4 regions of the Pseudomonas beijingensis genome follow, and region 2 is predicted to be linked to each of the others. Evidence: predicted binding sites of a transcription regulator. Region 2 holds the regulator's gene; each other region holds the start of a gene.
The links. The regulator sigma-54, encoded in region 2, starts transcription at its own class of promoters, with help from an activator protein. The targets are predictions, from matches to a motif close to ANTGGCATNNANNTTGCTNT.
Positions count from the first base shown of each region.

Region 1: a site for sigma-54 is predicted at 2,376-2,395, ahead of flgB (flagellar basal body rod protein FlgB). Genes of this name have one in related genera too.
Region 3: a site for sigma-54 is predicted at 2,468-2,487, ahead of PSH84_RS24115 (pilin). Genes of this name have one in related genera too.
Region 4: a site for sigma-54 is predicted at 2,571-2,590, ahead of PSH84_RS12400 (flagellar basal body rod protein FlgF). Genes of this name have one in related genera too.

Region 1 covers NZ_CP117425.1:729,978-735,137, forward strand. Annotated here, with positions in the region: gene flgA (flagellar basal body P-ring formation chaperone FlgA) at 1-191, opposite strand, end outside; gene PSH84_RS03390 (chemotaxis protein CheV) at 270-1,196, shown strand; gene cheR (protein-glutamate O-methyltransferase CheR) at 1,256-2,083, shown strand; gene flgB (flagellar basal body rod protein FlgB) at 2,437-2,844, shown strand; gene flgC (flagellar basal body rod protein FlgC) at 2,848-3,291, shown strand; gene flgD (flagellar hook assembly protein FlgD) at 3,307-4,029, shown strand; gene flgE (flagellar hook protein FlgE) at 4,058-5,160, shown strand, end outside.
Region 2 covers NZ_CP117425.1:2,040,387-2,045,546, forward strand. Annotated here, with positions in the region: gene PSH84_RS09145 (ZIP family metal transporter) at 1-53, shown strand, start outside; gene PSH84_RS09150 (HPr family phosphocarrier protein) at 229-504, opposite strand; gene rapZ (RNase adapter RapZ) at 520-1,377, opposite strand; partial or broken gene ptsN (PTS IIA-like nitrogen regulatory protein PtsN) at 1,380-1,844, opposite strand; gene hpf (ribosome hibernation-promoting factor, HPF/YfiA family) at 1,857-2,165, opposite strand; gene PSH84_RS09170 (RNA polymerase factor sigma-54) at 2,242-3,735, opposite strand; gene lptB (LPS export ABC transporter ATP-binding protein) at 3,900-4,625, opposite strand; gene lptA (lipopolysaccharide transport periplasmic protein LptA) at 4,625-5,160, opposite strand, start outside; gene lptC (LPS export ABC transporter periplasmic protein LptC) at 5,160-5,160, opposite strand, start outside.
Region 3 covers NZ_CP117425.1:5,440,291-5,445,450, forward strand. Annotated here, with positions in the region: gene PSH84_RS24100 (DUF748 domain-containing protein) at 1-759, shown strand, start outside; gene PSH84_RS24105 (DUF2845 domain-containing protein) at 761-1,057, shown strand; gene PSH84_RS24110 (BON domain-containing protein) at 1,393-1,746, opposite strand; gene PSH84_RS24115 (pilin) at 2,014-2,421, opposite strand; gene pilB (type IV-A pilus assembly ATPase PilB) at 2,646-4,346, shown strand; gene PSH84_RS24125 (type II secretion system F family protein) at 4,349-5,160, shown strand, end outside.
Region 4 covers NZ_CP117425.1:2,728,192-2,733,351, reverse strand. Annotated here, with positions in the region: partial or broken gene PSH84_RS12415 (flagellar basal body P-ring protein FlgI) at 1-133, opposite strand, end outside; gene flgH (flagellar basal body L-ring protein FlgH) at 176-871, opposite strand; gene flgG (flagellar basal-body rod protein FlgG) at 944-1,729, opposite strand; gene PSH84_RS12400 (flagellar basal body rod protein FlgF) at 1,779-2,516, opposite strand; gene rffA (dTDP-4-amino-4,6-dideoxygalactose transaminase) at 2,691-3,842, opposite strand; gene PSH84_RS12390 (metallophosphoesterase family protein) at 3,894-4,571, opposite strand; gene PSH84_RS12385 (ATP-grasp domain-containing protein) at 4,552-5,160, opposite strand, start outside.

The sequences.
Region 1 (5,160 bases), 1.3 Mb from region 2:
CTTGCCAGATAGTCTTCTACGGTGAATTCAAGAAAGCCCTGAGTGACGCCGATAAGGAGATCAGGCAAGGTAACCGGAGCCGCCGCAAGGGCAGGACTGCCCGAAGTGAACAGGCAGGCAGCCAGCAGTGCACCGAGCCAGTGGCGGCAATGAGTGGTCAGGCGTCGAGAAAATGTCGTTTGTGCGTTCATGCCGGTTCAATAGCAAGCCCCGTGCCGTTTAGTGATGAATGCGCGTCGGACACATTAGCGTTAGGTAGGAGTCAGGGCATGGCGGGAGTAATGGATTCGGTAAACCAGCGCACTCAGCTGGTCGGTCAGAATCGCCTGGAGCTGTTGTTGTTCCGTCTCGACGGCCAACAAATGTACGGGATCAACGTATTCAAGGTTCGCGAGGTGCTGCAATGCCCCAAGCTGACCCTGATGCCCAAGTCCAGCCCCGTCGTGTGCGGTGTGGCCAATATCCGCGGTGCGACCATTCCGATTCTCGACCTGGCGATGGCGACCGGCTCCGGTCGGTTGCTGGACCAGAGCAATCCGTTTGTGATCATCACCGAGTACAACACCAAGACCCAGGGGTTCCTGGTGCGCTCGGTGGAGCGCATCGTCAACATGAACTGGGAAGAGATCCATCCACCGCCCAAGGGCACCGGCCGCGATCACTACCTGACGGCGGTGACCCGGGTCGATAACCAGTTGGTGGAAATCATCGACGTGGAGAAAATCCTCGCCGAAGTGGCGCCCACGCCGGAAGCGATTTCCGTGGGGGTGGTGGATGCCGAGACCCAGCACAAGGCGATTTCGCTGCGAGTGTTGACCGTCGATGATTCTTCGGTGGCCCGCAAGCAGGTGACCCGTTGCCTGCAAACGGTCGGCGTCGAGGTGGTGGCGTTGAACGACGGGCGACAGGCGCTGGATTACCTGCGCAAGCTGGTCGACGAGGGCAAGAAGCCTGAGGAAGAATTCCTGATGATGATCTCCGACATTGAGATGCCGGAAATGGACGGCTACACCCTGACCTCGGAAATCCGCAGCGATCCGCGCATGCAAAAGCTGCACATCATCTTGCATACTTCGTTGTCTGGTGTTTTCAACCAGGCGATGGTCAAGAAGGTCGGTGCCGACGATTTCCTGGCAAAATTCCGCCCCGATGACCTGGCGTCCCGGGTCGTCGAACGGATCAAAGCAGCAGAATAAAGTAGAAGGTCGGGCGCGTTGTGCGCCCGGCAAGTCAACACGATGAAAGAGGCGGTATCTTGTCTACGGGTAATTTGGATTTCGAACAGTTCCGGGTCTTCCTGGAAAAAGCCTGTGGCATCTTGCTTGGTGAAAACAAGCAATACCTGGTGTCGAGCCGTCTCAATAAGTTGATGGAGCAACAGGGCCTCAAGTCATTGGGCGAGCTGGTGCAGCGTATCCAGACCCAGCCGCGCAGTGGCTTGCGCGAGATGGTGGTGGATGCCATGACTACCAACGAAACCCTATGGTTTCGTGACACCTATCCGTTCGAGGTGCTGAAGAACAAAGTGCTGCCGGCCGCCATCAAGGCCAGCCCGGGCCAGCGCCTACGGATCTGGTCGGCGGCCTGTTCGTCGGGGCAGGAACCCTATTCGCTGTCGATGTCCATCGATGAGTTCGAACGCTCCAACCTCGGCCAGTTGAAAGGCGGCGTGCAGATCGTCGCCACCGACCTGTCCGGGACCATGCTCAATAACTGCAAGACCGGCGAGTACGACAGCCTGGCCATCGGCCGTGGCTTGTCGCCGGACCGCCTGCAACGCTACTTCGACCCCAAAGGGCCGGGCAAATGGGTGGTCAAGGCGCCGATCAAGAGCCGGGTGGAGTTCCGCTCGTTCAACCTGCTGGACAGCTACGCCAGCCTGGGCAAGTTCGACATCGTGTTTTGCCGTAACGTGCTGATCTACTTCTCCGCCGAAGTGAAGAAGGACATCCTGCTGCGCATCCACGGCACGCTCAAGCCGGGCGGCTACCTGTTCCTCGGCGCCTCCGAGGCGTTGAACGGTTTGCCGGATCATTACCAGATGGTCCAGTGCAGCCCGGGGATCATCTACCAGGCGAAGTGATTGGCTTGGGTTGTCAAAAAAAGCGGGAGTCCCCACGGGGCTCCCGTTTTTTTGCCTGCCAGTTTTTTCCAGTACACCACAGCCTCCTGTGGGAGCGAGCTTGCTCGCGATAGGCAGACGATTCAATTTTGACTGACACACCGCCATCGCGAGCAAGCTCGCTCCCACATTTGATCTTCATTGCCTGGGTGAAAGCGGCAGAAAAGCGGCAGCCGGCGGAAACCGATTGCCGCTTTTCTGGCATTGCCGCCTTGCCGGTGCCCGCAAAGCCCCGGTTTATGGGGTTTTTGAAAGTGGCACGACGCTTGCTTTAGCCGTCGTACGTACATTCTGGTCACCCAAAGGTTTCCGACATGAGCATCAGCTTCGATAAAGCGCTCGGTATCCACGAAAAGGCCCTGGGCTTCCGCGCCCAACGTGCCGAAGTCCTGGCCAACAACATCGCCAACGCCGATACCCCGAACTACAAGGCTCGGGATCTGGACTTCTCCAAAGTGCTCGCCGAGCAGAACGAGAAAGCCAAGAACGGCCATTTCGCCTTGAACATGACCAACAGTCGTCATATCGAAGCCGAAGGCTTGGGCAATGGCGATGAGTCGCTGATGTATCGCACGCCGATGCAGCCTTCGATCGACCAGAACACCGTGGACGCTCAACTGGAACAGTCCAACTACGCGGAAAACTCCGTGAACTTCCAGGCCAGCTTCACCCTGCTCAACAGCAAATTCAAAGGGCTGGTATCGGCCCTGCGCGGAGAGTAAGCCATGTCGATTGCGAGCGTATTCAACATCGCCGGCAGTGCCATGAGTGCCCAGACCACTCGCCTGAACACCGTCGCCAGTAACATCGCCAACGCCGAGACCGTTTCGTCGAGCATCGACCAGACCTACCGCGCTCGCCACCCGGTATTCGCCACCATGTTCCAGGGCGGCCAGTCCGGCGGCAGCGACTCGCTGTTCCAGGACCAGGAAGCGGCCGGGCAGGGCGTACAGGTGCTTGGCGTGGTCGAAGACCAGAGCAACCTTGAAGCACGTTATGAGCCAAACCATCCGGCCGCGGACGCCAAGGGTTATGTCTACTACCCGAACGTCAACGTCGTCGAAGAAATGGCCGACATGATTTCCGCCAGTCGTTCGTTCCAGACCAACGCCGAAATGATGAACACCGCCAAAGCCATGATGCAGAAGGTCCTGACCCTCGGTCAGTGATAAGGGGCGAGTCACATGAGCGTTACCAACACTACCAGCGGTTTGAGTCTCAACGAGATTCTGGCCAACTCCTCGGTCAAGACCAACACCACCACCGATACCCTGGGTACGGTGACGGGCATGGCGACCGGCAAGAAGGAGTTGGGCAAGGATGCGTTCCTGCAGTTGCTCGTGACCCAGCTGAAAAACCAGAACCCGCTGGAGCCACAGGATAACGGCGAGTTCGTTGCCCAGTTGGCGCAGTTCAGCAGCCTGGAAGGCATCACCACCCTCAACCAGACGGTGAGCGGCATTGCCGGCAACTACAACTCGTCCCAGGCCTTGCAGGCCTCGTCACTGGTGGGTCGCTCGGTCATTGCCCCAGGTGACAAGGCTGTGGTCGATACCTCCAAGAGCCTCAACGGCACGGTGGTGGTGCCGACATCGGTGTCCTCTGTTGCCGTCAAGATCGTGGACAAGGACGGCAAGACCGTTCGCACCATCGACCTGGGCAGCCAGAAGGCCGGCAACTCCGCCTTCATCTGGGATGGCAAGAACGACGCGGGCGCGGTCGTTGAATCGGGCACCTACACCTTCGCCGCTTCGACCACCATCGACGGCAAGGCCACGTCGCTGATCACTAACCTGCCGGCCACGGTCAGCAGCGTGACGATCAGCCAGACGGGCGGTGAGCTGATGCTCAACCTGGCCGGGCTGGGCAGCATTGCCCTGTCCAAAGTACAAACTATTGGTATGTAGAGCCGACTAACCGGCAAAAGGAGTCAACATGTCTTTTAACATCGGCCTTAGCGGTCTCTATGCAGCCAACAAACAGCTGGACGTGACCGGCAACAACATCGCCAACGTGGCGACCACCGGTTTCAAATCGTCCCGCGCGGAATTCGAAGACGTCTATTCGGCTACCAAGCTGGGCTCGGGCAGCAAGACCGTCGGCAACGGCGTGCGCCTGGCCAACGTTTCCCAGCAGTTCGGCCAGGGTGACGTGAACAACACCGGCAACGTGCTGGACATGGGCATCCAGGGCCAGGGCTTCTTTGTCCTGAGCAACGACGGCTCCCTGAGCTACACCCGTGCCGGTACCTTCAAGACCGACAAGGAAGGCTTCATCACCAACAGTGATGGCACGGCCCGCCTGCAAGGCTATGGCGTGGATGCCAACGGCAAGATCCAGAACGGTATCCTGACCGACCTGCGCATCGACACCTCGAACCTGCCGCCGCAAGCCACCAGCCTGGTTTCGTCGACCATCAACCTGAACTCGACGGCGACGCCGATCACTGTGGCGTTCAATCCGGCCGACACGGCCACGTTCACCAAGCAGTTCACTACTCCGGTCTATGACACCCAGGGCAACCAGCACTCCATGGACCAGTACATGGTCAAGACTGCCGGCAATACTTGGAACGTCTATACCTTGATTGATGGTCGTAACCTCAATGGCAGCGCGCCGGTTGCTCCGAACGCTCCAGTTCCTTCGACGATGACATTCGACTCGAACGGCAGGCTAACCCAAGTCAGCACCCCGGTTCCGCCGACCGTTCCACCGACTGTTCCGACACCCCCGCCAACCATCAGCAATGATCTGAACCTGGTTGGCTGGGTCCCAGGCACTGTGACCAATGGTACATGGACCGCTAATGGCGCGGGCTCGTCGACTATTACGATTTCCATGGCCAACACGACCCAATTCAACGCCGACACCGCCCGCTCGATTCCGGCCCAGAACGGCTACGCCACTGGCCAGATCACCAACCTGACCATCGACGGCAGCGGCGTCTTGCTGGCCAACTTCAGCAACAACCAGACCAAGCCGATCGGCCAGCTCGCCCTCGCCAGCTTTACCAACGAGCAAGGCCTGCAGCCAGTAGG
Region 2 (5,160 bases):
GGTTGTTGTTGGGGTTCTGTCTGATGATGGTGCTGGATACGGCGTTGGGCTGACGGCGAAGGGCGCGAATCCACACCTGTGGTGAGATTTATCTGTGGGAGCAAGGCTCGCCCGCGATGCAGGCGCCGCGATTGTGCAGGTTATCCGCGTTATCGTTCATCGCGAGCAAGCTTTGCTCCCACAAAAAATCCCTTTGCCACAACTGGCTCGACTCGAGTCTTGGGGCCGTTATTCGCCTTCGTCGAAGTATCTGTTGATCAGGTCAACCAGGGCCTCCATCGCTTCCTGCGCTTTCTCCCCTTCAGTGCTCAGGTGAATCTTGGTGCCCTTGCCGGCCGCGAGCATCATCATTGCCATGATGCTTTTACCGTCGACCGTGGACTCTGGCGTACGCCCGACCCTGATCGTGGTATCCGGAAAACTCCCCGCCACACCTACAAATTTTGCCGACGCCCGGGCATGCAAACCCAGCTTGTTGATGATTTCAATTTCCTGAGCAGGCATCGCGATGTGAATCCTTTAGCTGAGGTCGCGGTGGCGAACCTGGACATTCTTCAGGGATTGTTGCAGGAGCTGACCCAGGCGTTCGGTCAGGTAGACGGAGCGGTGATGACCGCCGGTACAGCCGATGGCGATCGTGACATAGGCGCGGTTGCTCGCGGCAAAGCGGGGGAGCCATTTGAGCAGGTAGCTGGAGATGTCCTGGTACATTTCCTCGACATCCGGCTGTGCGGCCAGGTAGTCGATCACCGGTTGATCAAGCCCGGACTGCTCACGCAATTCCGGTTTCCAATACGGGTTGGGCAGGCAACGCACATCGAACACCAGGTCGGCGTCTACCGGCATGCCACGCTTGAAGCCGAACGATTCCACCAGGAACGCCGTGCCCGGCTCCGGTTGGTTCAGCAGGCGCAGCTTGATCGTGTCACGCAACTGGTACAGGTTCAGGTGCGTGGTGTTGACCTTCAGGTCCGCCAGGTCGGCGATCGGCCCCAACAGCTGGCTTTCATCCTCGATGGCTTCGGCCAGGGAGCGGTTGGCGTTGCTCAGGGGGTGACGCCGACGGGTTTCGGAAAAACGCTTGAGCAGCGTCTCCTCATCGGCATCCAGGTACAGCACGTCGCACTGGATATGCCGGCTGCGCACTTCTTCGAGCAGTTCAGGAAAACGCGACAGGTGGCTCGGCAGGTTGCGCGCATCGATGGACACCGCCACCAGCGGCTGCGCCAGCTCGGTGTGGATCAGGGCGCGTTCGGCCAGTTCCGGCAGCAGGCCGGCGGGCAGGTTGTCGATGCAATAGTAGCCGCTGTCCTCAAGCACGTTGAGGGCCGTGCTTTTACCGGAGCCGGAGCGGCCACTGACGATGATCATGCGCATGTTTAATGACCGTTCTGCTCGTCCAGGACCACCTGGTACAAAGCTTCGTTACTCGGCGCGCTGCGCAGTTTTTCGCGCACTTCCTTGCGGTCCAGCATGCTGGCTATCTGGCGCAGCAGCTCAAGATGCGCATCGGTCGCCGCTTCCGGAACCAGCAATACAAACAGCAGGTCGACCGGAGCGCCGTCGATGGCGTCGAAATCTATGGGGGTATCAAGGTGCAACACGCGCTGATCGGCGCGGCACAACCCTTGAGACGGCAGTGAGGAATGGCGATGCCGTTGCCAAAACCGGTGGAACCGAGTTTTTCACGGGCAACCAGGGCCTCGAAGACGTCTTGCATTCCCAGATCCGGCACCTCGCGGTGGATCAGGTTGGCAATTTGTTCGAGGGCTTTCTTTTTTACTGCCGCCCGGCGCGTTCACTTGGGAACGGCCGGGGGTCAGGATGGTTTCTAGTCGGATCATGGATTGGGGGGGTTAACGACCGGTCGCGCCCTGGAGGAGGCTCTGGGTCTTTTCCTTATGCTTTTTGAGTTGGCGATCCAGCTTGTCGGTCAGCAGGTCAATCGCGGCATACATGTCTGTGTGCTCTGCGTTGGCAACCACTTCTCCGCCGGGGATATGCAGCGTGGCTTCGATTTTCTGCAGCAGCTTCTCGACGTTCATCGTGACTTGCACGTTGGTGATCTTGTCGAAATGCCTCTCCAATCGGTCGAGTTTTTCGCCGATGTAGGTGCGCAGGGGTTCGGTCACTTCCAGTTGGTGTCCACTGATGTTGACTTGCATACAGCTTCTCCTTCGTTGCCAGTGCATAAAGCGGCAGGCAGAAATGCCTGCCACTGGAACGCTGTGGCGTGGCCTGTTACATCAGCCGCTTGCGTTCGCTCGAAGGCGCGATCCCGAGGGATTCGCGGTACTTGGCGACGGTACGGCGGGCCACCTGAATGCCTTGTGCCTCCAGTAAACCAGCGATCTTGCTGTCACTCAACGGCTTTTTCTGATTTTCCGCGGCCACCAGTTTTTTGATGATCGCGCGGATGGCCGTGGACGAGCATTCGCCGCCTTCGGAGGTGCTGACATGGCTGGAGAAAAAGTATTTCAATTCATAGATGCCCCGGGGGGTATGCATGAATTTTTGGGTGGTCACCCGGGAAATCGTCGATTCGTGCATGCCCACCGCTTCGGCAATGTCATGCAGGACCAATGGTTTCATCGCTTCATCGCCGTACTCCAGGAAGCCGCGCTGGTGCTCGACGATCTGGGTGGCTACTTTCATCAGGGTTTCGTTGCGGCTTTGCAGGCTCTTGATGAACCAGCGGGCTTCCTGCAACTGGTTGCGCATGAAGGTGTTATCGGCGCTGGTGTCGGCGCGCTTGACGAAACCGGCGTACTGGGCATTGACCCGCAGCTTGGGCACCGACTCCTGGTTGAGCTCCACCAGCCAGCGATCGTTGTGCTTGCGCACGATCACGTCGGGGACCACGTACTCAGGCTCGGTGGATTCGATCTGCGAGCCGGGGCGCGGGTTGAGGCTCTGCACCAGCTCGATGACCTGGCGCAGTTCATCTTCCTTGAGCTTCATGCGACGCATCAATTGGCTGTAGTCGCGACCGCCCAGCAGGTCGATGTAATCGGTGACCAGTCGCTTGGCTTCGGCCAGCCATGGCGTCTTGGCGGATAACTGGCGCAATTGCAGCAACAGGCACTCGCCCAGGTTGCGGGCGCCGATGCCGGCCGGTTCGAATTGCTGGATGCGATGGAGAACGGCTTCGATCTCGTCCAGCTCGATGTCGAGCTCGGGGTCGAAGGCTTCGAGGATTTCTTCGAGGGTCTCGTCCAGGTAGCCCTGGTTGTTGATGCAATCGATCAGCGTCACGGCGATCAGGCGATCGGTGTCGGACATCGGCGCCAGGTTCAGTTGCCACAACAGGTGGCTTTGCAGGCTCTCACCGGCAGAGGTGCGGGTGGTGAAGTCCCACTCGTCGTCATCGCTGCTGGGCAGGTTGCTGGCGCTGGTCTGGTAGACATCTTCCCAGGCCGTGTCCACGGGCAGCTCGTTGGGAATGCGTTCGTTCCATTCGCCATCCTCGAGGTTGTCCACCGTCGGGGCGGCTTCCTGGTAGGACGGTTCCGGGATCTCGGTGTTGGGCTTCTGCTCGACGTTGTCGGCCAGCGGGTCTGTGTTATCGAAGTCGTCGCCTTCTTCCTGGCGTTCGAGCATCGGATTGGACTCCAGGGCCTCCTGGATTTCCTGTTGCAGGTCCAGGGTCGACAATTGGAGCAGGCGGATGGCCTGTTGCAGCTGCGGTGTCATCGTCAGCTGCTGGCCCATTCTCAAGACTAGCGATGGTTTCATGGCAGGGGCTTAACACCTTATTCGCCGGCGCACATGCGCCATCCACTACAGGGCGCCGGAGCGCCAAACTTAAGCAAATTATATGCCTGAAACTGAAGTGTTTGCCTAGAGCGTCGCCATAATAAAATTAAACGACGCCCGGGCAATTCGCCAGACACGTGTGCTTACAGGCGGAACTCATGGCCCAGGTACACTTCCTTGACCAGGTCATTGGCCAGGATCGCGGCGGAGTCACCTTCGGCGATCAATTGGCCGTCATTGACAATGTAGGCGGTTTCGCAGATGTCCAGGGTCTCGCGCACGTTGTGGTCGGTGATCAGCACACCGATACCCTTGGCCTTGAGGTGATGGATGATCTGCTTGATGTCGCCCACCGAAATCGGGTCCACGCCGGCGAACGGTTCGTCGAGCAGGATGAACTTCGGTGCGGTGGCCAGGGCGCGGGCGATTTCCACACGACGCCGTTCACCACCCGACAGGCTCATGCCCAGGTTGTCGCGAATGTGGCTGATGTGGAATTCCTGTAGCAGGCTTTCCAGTTCCTGGCGACGGCCGGCCTTGTCGAGTTCCTTGCGGGTCTCGAGGATCGCCATGATGTTGTCGGCTACCGACAGTTTGCGGAAGATCGACGCTTCTTGCGGCAAATAGCCGATACCTGCCTTCGCCCGGCCGTGCATCGGCTGGTGGCTGACATCCAGGTCGTCGATCAACACGCGCCCCTGATCGGCCTGGACCAGGCCGACGATCATGTAGAAGCAAGTGGTCTTGCCCGCGCCGTTAGGACCGAGCAGGCCAACGATCTGGCCGCTGTCGATGGACAGGCTGACATCACGCACTACTTGACGGCTCTTGTAGCTCTTGGCCAAGTGCTGAGCTTTCAGAGTTGCCATTACTGGGCCTTCTGCTCGTCGGTTTTCTTTTTCGGCTGGATCACCATGTCGATGCGCGGACGCGACTCGGTCACCTTGCTACCGGTGGCGCGACCGGCACTGGCCAGCTTCTTGACCGTGTCGTAGACGATTTTCTCGCCCTGGGTAACGTTGTTGTCCTTGTCGACGACCTTGGCGCGGTCGATCAGGACCACGCGATCCTGGGAGGCGTGGTACTGGATGGTCACCCCGTAGCCCTGGACGGGCTTAGTGTCGCCCACGGTTTGCATCTGCTCGAAATAGGCCAGGTTGCCCACCGAAGTCACCACATCGATATCGCCAGCTGGGGTGCGGGTGATGGTCACGGTGTTGCCGGTGACCTTCATCGAGCCCTGGGTGATGATCACGTCGCCTTTATAGGTGGCGACGCCATTCTTGTCGTCGAGTTGGGCGTCGTCGGCCTGGATGCGGATAGGCTGGTCGCGGTCGTTGGGAAGAGCCCAGGCGCTCGCGCTTCCCAGTGCTGCGCCCAGACTGAGCAAAATAGGGAGGGTTT
Region 3 (5,160 bases), 3.0 Mb from region 2:
AAACTGGCCATCGCTTTGCTCAAGGACTCAGAGGGCAAGATTTCCATCGAACTGCCGGTCACTGGCAACCTCAACGATCCGCAGTTCAGTGTCATGCCAATCGTCTGGCAGACCCTGCGCAACCTGGTGGTACGCGCGGCCCAGGCGCCGTTCAAGCTCATCGGCGGGCTGGTGGCCGGCGGCGGCTCGGAGGACCTGGGCAGCGTCGCGTTTGCGCCGGGCTCCAGCGACCTGAGCAAGGACAACGAAGGCACGCTGCTCAAACTCTCCGAAGCCCTGGCCAAACGGCCGGAGCTGCGCCTGGAGATCGAAGGCACCGCCGCCGAGAGCAGCGACGGACCATTGCTCGCCGCCCAGCGCCTGGAGCGCGAATACCAGTACAACTACTACAAGATGCTCCAGCGTCGGGGCGACAAAGTTCCGGCCCAGGCTTCGCTGATAGAAGTGCCCGAGGATGAAAAGGCCCCGCTGCTCGAAGGCATCTACCGCACGCGCCTCAAGACCCAGCCGCCGGCCGAATGGACGCAACTGGATAAAAAGGCCCGTATCGAGAAACTGCGCGAAGGCGTGATCAAGTTCTGGAGCGGCAGCGACGTGCTATTGCGTCAGCTGGGGCAGGAACGGGCCAGCAGCATCAAGGATTTCCTGGTGGACAAAGGCCAATTGGCCGACGACCGCGTGTATTTCATCGACGCCAGCCTCGGCCAGGCTGAAAGCGATGGCCGGGTGATTACCCCTATGCATCTGGATGCCGAATAAGATGAAACCCTGGTACGGGCTCAGCCTGGGTCTGTTGCTCGCCGCCGGTCAGGTATCGGCTGCTGACACGCTGCGCTGCGGCAGCCAGTTGATCAGCGTCGGCGACCGCTCCAGTGAAGTGCTGCAAAAGTGCGGGGAGCCCGCGGCACGGGATGACCTGGGCTATAAACGCAGCGTCAATCGCCGGGAGGAATACCCGGTGGAAGAATGGACCTACGGCCCCAACAGCGGCATGTACCAGTACCTGCGTTTCGAGGGGAATCGGCTGGTGCAGATCACCAGCAAGCGGGGGCGGTGAATGTACCGCCGCCATCACGAGCAAGCTCGCTCCCACATTTGATCGCATTGCTTCCGGCAGAACTCGATCCCCTGGGGGAACAGGCTTGATCGCTTTCTTCTGAAAGAACTCGATCCCTGTGGGAGCGAGCTTGCTCGCGATAAGGACAACCCGGTTTCCCCGGCCGGACCGCACACTCTTCCCTCCCCAGAATAGAACAGGCCCCCGGCACGAATGCCGGGGGCCTGTAATGGCCACGTCCGTGTGGCCTTTCGCATGAACTCCAAAGCAACGGCAAGCGTATGACTCAGCCCGCTTACCGTGCCTTCTCCCGGTCCAGGCGAGAAGTCTTAGCCTTACTCGGCTTTCAGGCCGTCAGCCGATACGGCCTTGACGCCTTTGATTTTCTTGGCGATCGCCACGGCGGTGTCTTTTTGTGCATCAGTGACTTTGGTCATCGAAGACAGGGACACAACACCTTTATTGGTTTCGACTTTGATGTCGCTGCCAGGAATGCCTTTTTCGGTGACCAGGTCAGCTTTGACCTTGGTGGTGATCCAGGTATCGGAAACGTCTTCCTTGGCCTCTGTCACTTCGCCCGCAGCCAGCATCATTGGCGCCTGAGTTGCTTGAGTGGTCTCGGCGAATGCGCTAGCCATGGTCAGGGTCAGTGCGGTAGCAGCGGCGGCAGTGATAGCGAACTTCTTCATACGAGTAACTCCTGTTTTTCTCAAAAACTGCCGGAGGTGGATCCCGGCAGGGTTATCAGGAGTAGTGCGAAGGTTGTGCCAGTTTTAAGAGATTAATTAATTCCATAAAAATCAATAAGTTAAGCGAAGCGATGAAATTCAGAATCATGCAAATTGCATGAGCCTCCCATTTTCAACATGCAACATGCCGATCCTGCCTTGCCGCTAAGCTGATGAATCAAGAAGGGTTTGCACGGCGAGGGAGCGGGGCCCCTCGCCGCGCGAGTATTAGGTGCCAGGGCAAGAGGTCGGCAGGAATTCCCTGGGTGCGGTGGATGCGCATGTCCAGGCGCCGTTGACATCGCGGCTGAGGGTGATCGTCCTACCTGCTATAGAGGCAGGGGCGTTCAGGAGGGTACAAACGATAGAGCCTGCCGTCGTAGCCGTACCTGTTACCGAAATTGTGCAGTTGCTGGTTGTGGTCGGGGCGTTCATGAGGGCCAACGTTGGAGTAACGCCCTGATTCATTTGATCCTCGTACGCTACCTTCAGCGCCGAGATTTCCCCCAGCCCAGCGGTAGCCTTCGCCCGCGCTTGATACCTGGAATATTGAGGCAACGCGAACGTCGCCAGGATGCCGATGATCGCCACGACGATCAGCAGCTCGATCAGCGTAAAACCCTTTTGCTTATTCATAGACATCTCCCATGCATGAGTCGAAATCTCATGACCTGAAACGGCCATTGCAGGGCACATGCCAACCCTCAAGCCCTATCAATAAAGGGGTTTGAACCCGCACAACGGCGGCGTCCTACCTCCACAACCGCACTATCTGACGTTTTTTGTCACCCTGGCCCGCTGGTTTGGCGTCGATGCTTGACTAGGCTATAAGTCATGAACTGTCCGCGTCCGGTATCCCCATGAATGACATCGCCCTCAGCGGCCTGACCAAGCAATTGGTGCTGGCCGAACTGATCACCGAGCAAAGTGCGCAACAGGCGTATCAACAGGCTCAACGCAGCCGCATCCCCCTGGTCAGCTACCTGGTGCAGAACAAACTGGTCCAGAGCCGTCAGGTCGCGGAAATCGCCTCGGAGCATTTCGGCGTCGCCCTGCTGGACCTCAACAGCCTGGACAAAGAAGCCCAGCCCACCGGCCTGGTCAGCGAAAAACTGGTGCGCCAGCACCATGCCCTGCCGCTGTGGCGACGCGGCAACAAACTGTTCGTGGGCATCTCCGACCCGACTAATCACCAGGCCATCAATGACATCCAGTTCAGCACCGGCCTGACCACCGAAGCCATCCTGGTGGAGGACGAAAAACTCAGCGACGCCATCGAGAAGTTCTTCGAATCCACAAGTACGGGCCTGGAAGGCATGGGCGATGCCGACCTCGACGGCCTGGACATCGAGTCGATCGACGACACCAAGCAGGATTCCATCGGCGGCCAGGACACCGACGACGCGCCCGTGGTGCGTTTCGTCAACAAGATGCTGCTGGACGCGATCAAGGGCGGCTCTTCCGACCTGCACTTCGAGCCTTACGAAAAAATCTACCGGGTGCGGGTGCGCACCGACGGCATGCTGCGGGAAGTGGCCCGGCCGCCGATCCAACTGGCGACCCGTATTGCCGCCCGCCTGAAGGTCATGGCCAGCCTGGATATTTCCGAGCGGCGCAAACCCCAGGACGGCCGATTGAAAATGCGCCTGTCGAAAACCAAGTCCATCGACTTCCGGGTCAACACCCTGCCGACGCTCTGGGGCGAAAAAGTGGTAATCCGGATCCTCGACCCGTCCAGTGCGCAAATGGGCATCGATGCCCTGGGCTATGAACCGGACCAGAAAGACCTGTACATGGCCGCCCTCAAGCAACCACAAGGGCTGATCCTGGTCACCGGACCGACCGGCTCGGGCAAGACCGTATCGCTGTACACCGGGCTGAATATCCTCAACACCGTGGACATCAACATTTCCACCGCCGAAGACCCGGTGGAGATCAACATGGAAGGCATCAACCAGGTCAACGTGAACCCGCGCCAAGGGCTGGACTTCGCCCAGGCCCTGCGCTCGTTCCTGCGCCAGGACCCGGATGTGATCATGGTCGGCGAGATCCGCGACCTGGAAACCGCCGAAATCGCCATCAAGGCCGCCCAGACCGGGCACCTGGTGCTCTCCACCTTGCACACCAACAGCGCCGCCGAAACCCTGATCCGCTTGCAGAACATGGGCATTCCGGGGTTCAACATCGCCACCGCCGTGCACCTGATCATCGCCCAGCGGCTGGCGCGCAAGCTGTGCAACCACTGCAAGAAGGCCATCGAGGTTCCCGAGGAAACCTTGCTCAAGGAAGGTTTCCCCCGGGAACGCATCGGCACATTCACGATCTATGAGCCGGTCGGTTGCGAACAGTGCAACCACGGCTACAAAGGGCGCGTGGGGGTTTACGAAGTGGTCAAGAACACGCCCGAGCTGCAACGGTTGATCATGGCCGAGGGCAACTCGCTGGAAATCGATCTGCAAATGCGCAAGGACGGCTTCAATGACCTGCGCACATCGGGGCTGCTCAAAGTGATGCAGGGCGTCACCAGCCTCGAAGAAATCAACCGGGTCACCAAGGATTGAGCATGGCGGTCAAGGCAGTAAAAACCGACGTCTATACGTGGGAAGGCAAAGACCGCAAAGGCGCGAAAATGACCGGCGAGCTGACGGGCCAGAGCCCAGCCCTGGTCAAGGCACAACTGCGCAAGCAAGGCATCAACCCGGAGAAGGTGCGCAAGAAATCCACCTCGATATTCAGCAAGGGCAAGCGCATCAAGCCGCTGGACATCGCCCTCTTCACCCGCCAGATGGCCACGATGCTCAAGGCTGGCGTGCCGCTGTTGCAGGCGTTCGACATCATCGGCGAAGGCTTCGACAACGCCAACATGCGCAAGCTGGTGGACCAGGTGAAGCAGGAAGTCGCCGCCGGCAACAGCTTCGCCGCCTCGCTGCGCAAATGCCCGCAATATTTCGACGAGCTGTACTGCAACCTGGTGGACGCCGGCGAACAGGCCGGTGCGTTGGACACCCTGCTGGACCGGGTGGCGACTTACAAGGAAAAGAGCGAAGCCCTCAAGGCCAAGATCAAGAAAGCCATGACCTACCCCACGGCAGTGATACTCGTCGCAGCGGTGGTCACCGGCATCCTGCTGGTCAAGGTGGTGCCGCAGTTCGAATCAGTCTTCTCCGGGTTCGGGGCGCAGCTGCCGGCTTTCACGGTGATGGTCATCGGCCTGTCGGAATTCATGCAGCAATGGTGGTGGATGTTGCTTGGCGCCTTGGTGGGGACGTTCTTCGGGGTGAAATATGCCCTCAAGCGGTCCCAGGCGTTTCGTGACTGGCGAGACAAGTGGCTGCTCAAGCTCCCCTTGATCGGCACCTTGATGTACAAGTCTGC
Region 4 (5,160 bases), 690 kb from region 2:
GGGTGGTCTGGTCACCGGTGCCGTTGAGGCCCACGACCAGGCCGTAGCCGATCAACTGGTTGGAGCGCACGCCGGAAATGCTGGCGATGTCCTTCAGGCGCTCGGCCTGAGCGGCAAAGGCTGCGGACATCATCAGGGCACCGATCAACAGCTGCTTAAGATTCAACTGGGCCACCTAGAAAGGGAACTTCGGGCTGAGGAAGAAACGGTCGAACCAGCCTGGCTGACTCGCATCGGCAAAGGCACCGGTGCCCGAATAGGTGATGCGCGCATCGGCCACACGGGTGGACGAAACGGTGTTGTCGGTGGCGATGTCGTCAGCGCGAACCATGCCGGCGATGCGCACCAGTTCGTCACCGGTGTTGAGGGTCAGCCACTTCTCGCCGCGCACGACGATGATGCCGTTGGGCAGCACATCGGCGACGGTCACGGTAATCGAACCGGTCAGGCTGTTGCTCTGGCCGGACTTGCTGTCGCCCTTGGTGGCCCGGTCGGAGCCATAGCCGGCGTTGAGGCTCAGGTCACCGCCACCGATCGGGTTGTTGGTGGTCAGGCTGGAGCCGAACAACGACGTCAGGCCGACGCTGGTCTGGCTGGTCTTGTCCATTTGCGAATTGGCGTTCTTGCTGGCCTGGGTCCGCTCGTTCAGGGTGATGGTGATGATGTCACCGACCCGGAAAGCCTTGCGGTCGCTGTACAGGTTCTGCTCGAAGCCGGCCTGGTAGATCGAGCCATTGTTGGCGGCAGCCGGCAACGGCGTGCGCGGCAACACCGGAGCGTAATACGGGTCATTGGGCCTGGGTGTCGGGGCGACACAGCCCGCGAGTGCGGTGATCCCACTCAGTGCCAGAACAGATACGAAGCGTTTCATGACCCTACCTCTTGGTGTTGCAGGCGACCCTGGGGCCGCCCTGTCTACGTGATGACGGACGTTGCGACGTGATTACAGATTCTGCGTAACGAACGAGAGCATCTGGTCGGCGGTGGAGATCACCTTGGAGTTCATCTCGTAGGCGCGCTGGGTGGTGATCATGTTGACCATCTCCTCAACGGTGCTCACGTTGGAGGTTTCCAGGGTGTTCTGCAGCGTGGTGCCGAAACCGTTCAGGCCCGGGGTGCCGACTTGCGGCGCGCCACTGGCGGCGGTTTCCAGGAACAGGTTGTTGCCCACCGCTTGCAGGCCGGCCGGGTTGATGAAGTCGGCGGTCTGCAGGTTGCCGATCACCTGTGCGGCCGGGTTGCCCGCAATGGTGATGGACACGGTGCCGTCGCGGCCCACGGTAAAGGTCTGGGCATCGTTCGGAATGATGATCGCCGGCTCCAGGGCGAAACCGCTGGCGTTGACGATCTGGCCGTTGGAGTCGAGGTGGAATGTACCGTCGCGAGTGTAGGACGTGGTGCCGTCCGGCTGCAGGATCTGGAAGAAACCGCGCCCGTCGATGGCCATGTCCAGCGGCTGCTCGGTGGTCTGCAGGCTGCCGGCGTTGAAGTTTTTCTGGGTGCCGACAATGCGTACACCGGTACCCACTTGCAGGCCCGACGGCAGTTCGCTGTCCTGGGTCGACTGGGCGCCAGGTTGGCGTTTTACCTGATACAGCAGGTCCTGGAACTCGGCGCGATCACGTTTGAAACCCGTGGTCGAAACGTTCGCCAAGTTGTTGGAAATGGTCGTCAGGTTGGTGTCCTGGGCGGACAGACCTGTTTTGGCAACCCATAGAGCCGGAAGCATTCGATTCTCCTCGTACGCCTGTTTTTCGGCGCAGCGCTGTAATTAATAGTTAGATCTGCAAGACCCGAGCCATGGCTTCATCGCCTTCTTTGGCGGTGTTCATCATCTTGACGTGGAGCTCGAACTGCTTGGCCAGGGCCAGCACCGAAGTCATTTCATCCACGGCGTTGACGTTGCTCGCCTCCTGGAAACCCGATACCAACTGCACGTTGGCATCGATGGGCGCCGGCTGGCCGTCCTTGGTACGGATCGTGCCGTCCAGGGTCTTGGTCATGTTCTTGAGGTCCGGGTTGACCAGCTTGATGCGGTCCACTTCAGCCATCACCCGCGGGCCTTCACCCATGGCGCGAATGCTGATGGTGCCGTCCTGGCCGATTTCGATTTTCTGCTCCGGCGGCACAGCGATCGGACCGCCGTTGCCCATCACCGGCATGCCGTTGCCGGCCCGCAGCACGCCCAGGGCGTCAACATTGAGACTGCCGGTGCGCACGTAGCTTTCACCGCCGTCAGGATTCTGCACGGCCATCCAGCCCGGCCCGCTCACCGCCACGTCGAGGTCGCGACCGGTTTGAACCAGCGCACCCGGGGTGAAGTCCGTGGCAGGCCGTTCGGACAAGGCAAACGCCCGCGCCGGAAAGCTGTCGCCGAACACCGGCATCGAGCGCGCCTGCTCCAGGTCTTTCTGAAAGCCATTGGTGGAAATGTTCGCCAGGTTGTTGGCATGGGCCCGCTGCGCCAGTGCGTTCTGGCTGGCGCCGGTCATTGCCACATAAAGGTACTTGTCCACTGTCGTTCCTCTGCATGCCGGACGTTTGCCGCCCACTGCTGTGTTGCACAGCCTTAAGCAATTTGCAGACCAACTTTTTTCTGGCGGGCCCAGACCCTTGAAACAAAGGGCTCTGGGAATTAGGAGGGCAGTGCCGAGTTGTATCGAAGACGAAAAACCGGCGGTGTCATGCCGCTAAGTGGCAAGGGCTGCCAAAGCACTGCCGAGCACATCGACCACGCGGTCTTGTTGATCCTTGGATAGACCGAGCCACATCGGCAAACGCAGCAGCCGCTCGGAATAACCGTCGGTAATTTCCATTGAGCCATGAACACGCCCATAGCGCGCGCCGCCGGGGGATGAATGCAGCGGCACGTAATGGAACACCGCATAGATCGCGTGGCTCTTGAGCGTCTCGAGGACAACCTGGCGCTCCACGCCAGGGGCGAGGAGTACGTAATACATGTGCGCATTGTGCTGGCAATGTTCAGGAACGATCGGACGACGCAGCAACCCTTGCTGCTCAAGCCCCGCCAAAGCGGCATGGTAGTGGTCCCAGACCGCCAGGCGGCGGCTGGTGATGGCTTGCGCCTCTTCCAACTGGGCCCAAAGGAAGGCTGCCGTCATTTCTCCGGGCAGAAAGGAGGATCCCACCTCTTGCCAAGTGTATTTGTCCACCTCGCCCCTGAAGAATCGACTGCGATCGGTGCCTTTTTCCCGAATGATCTCGGCGCGCAGTGCCATGGCAGGCTCATTGGCCAGCAACGCCCCGCCCTCCCCCGAGATCACGTTCTTGGTTTCGTGAAAACTGAATGCGCCAAGGTCGCCAATACTGCCCAAGGCTCGGCCCTTGTAGGTTGACATCACCCCTTGCGCGGCGTCCTCGACCACCGCCAGCCCATGCTTGCGCGCAATAGCCAGGATAGTGTCCATTTCGCAGGCCACGCCGGCGTAATGGACGGGCACGATCGCCTTGGTCCGTGACGTGATCGCCGCCTCGATCAGGCGCTCGTCCAGGTTCAGGGTATCAGGACGTACATCGACGAAAACCGGCACCGCGCCGCGCAACACAAAGGCGTTGGCCGTGGAAACGAAGGTATAGGAAGGCAGGATGATTTCGTCGCCAGGCTGGATGTCCAGCAGCAGAGCGGCCATTTCCAGCGCAGCGGTACAGGAGTGAGTGAGCAATGCCTTGTTGCACCCCGTGTGGGACTCCAGCCAGCGGTGGCACTGCTTGGTGAACGGGCCATCACCGGCGAGCATGTTGCCGAACTTGGCCTGGGCAATGTAATCCAGTTCCTTGCCAGTCATATACGGGCGATTGAAGAGTATCGTTTCTTTGCTCATTGCAAACTTCCCAGGGGAGGCATGGTCATGGGTGGCGCACAGCACAAAACTTCAAACCGCACTGATCCGCCCGCCTATCTGACTGCCGATATCAAGATTTTCATAAAAGTACGGGGTAAACCCGGCGTTCTTCATGGCCTGTTGGGTTTCACCAATCGCGTATGCAACCCGGTGCAGATTGAAGGTTTCACCGTCCCAGGTCGCAAAGCCTGCCCGGGGATCGCCATCACGTGGCTGGCCGACGGAACCGGGGTTGCAATAGACCTTGTCCTCCCCGCTCCACAAGTACTGGACGTGGGTATGGCCTGAGGCGAAATAGCGGCCAGGCAACGGCGCGAAATACGCTTGCGAGGGTCGTACGTATTCGTCCAGCGGATCGTTCCAGCCGCCATGGACGATGCTTAATTCATGCAGGGTCGAGCGCTCCGGGAGCGATCCCAGCCAGGCCAGATTCTGCGAAGTGATGACGCCCTGTTGATAATCCAGGCAGGCATTGGCGCTATTGGAACGAGGGCAGCGCTCATTCTTCGCCAGGTACCAATCATGATTGCCCATCACGGAGAAAATGTTTCGTTCGCGCAGGGCCTCGCAACACTCATTGACCTGGCTGTAATAACCCGCCGTGTCACCCAGGCAGATAATCCGCGAGACACCCAGCTCATCCAGCTTGGCAAGCACTGTCCGCAAGGCGCTGTAATTGCCATGTACGTCAGAAATGATCCCGATCATAGACAATGAAATCCTCTATATAACGAACGGCGAAACCACTGCGGATGATCGGCTGGCCCGATGTCTTGCCATCGAGGTAAAAATCCAGGCACATGGCCGCCTCGTTGTAGCCGAATGCGCGTCGTATCGAACTGGTCGAAGATATTCGCGGATTGATCTCCAGCAGGCTCCAGGAGGCATCGCTGCCACGACGGAATTGCAAGTTGGTCGGGCCCACCGGTTTGAAGGCGCGGCACAACCTGGCGACTGTTTTATCCAGCGAATCGTCCTGATATACCCAGGCCTTGGCGGTTGACCCGTCCGACGCCAACTTGCGCTGGAAGCTGATGATCGGACCGGTGTCTCCCCGGCCATCGCCAAACGCCGCCACGGTGAATTCGTCGGCCGCGCTGCCAATGATGGGTTGCGCCATGAGGTAGTCACCGAGCAGGGCCGCGTGAGGCGTGAAGTCGCGCTCCTCGCGAACCCAGACCAGCCCTTTGGAGGCGTAGCTTCGGCGCGGCTTGAGCAGGAACGGCAGGCCCAAGGCCGCCTTGAGCGCGTGAAAATCCCCCGACAGCAGGCTGGGAATACGGCTGGCATCTCCCAG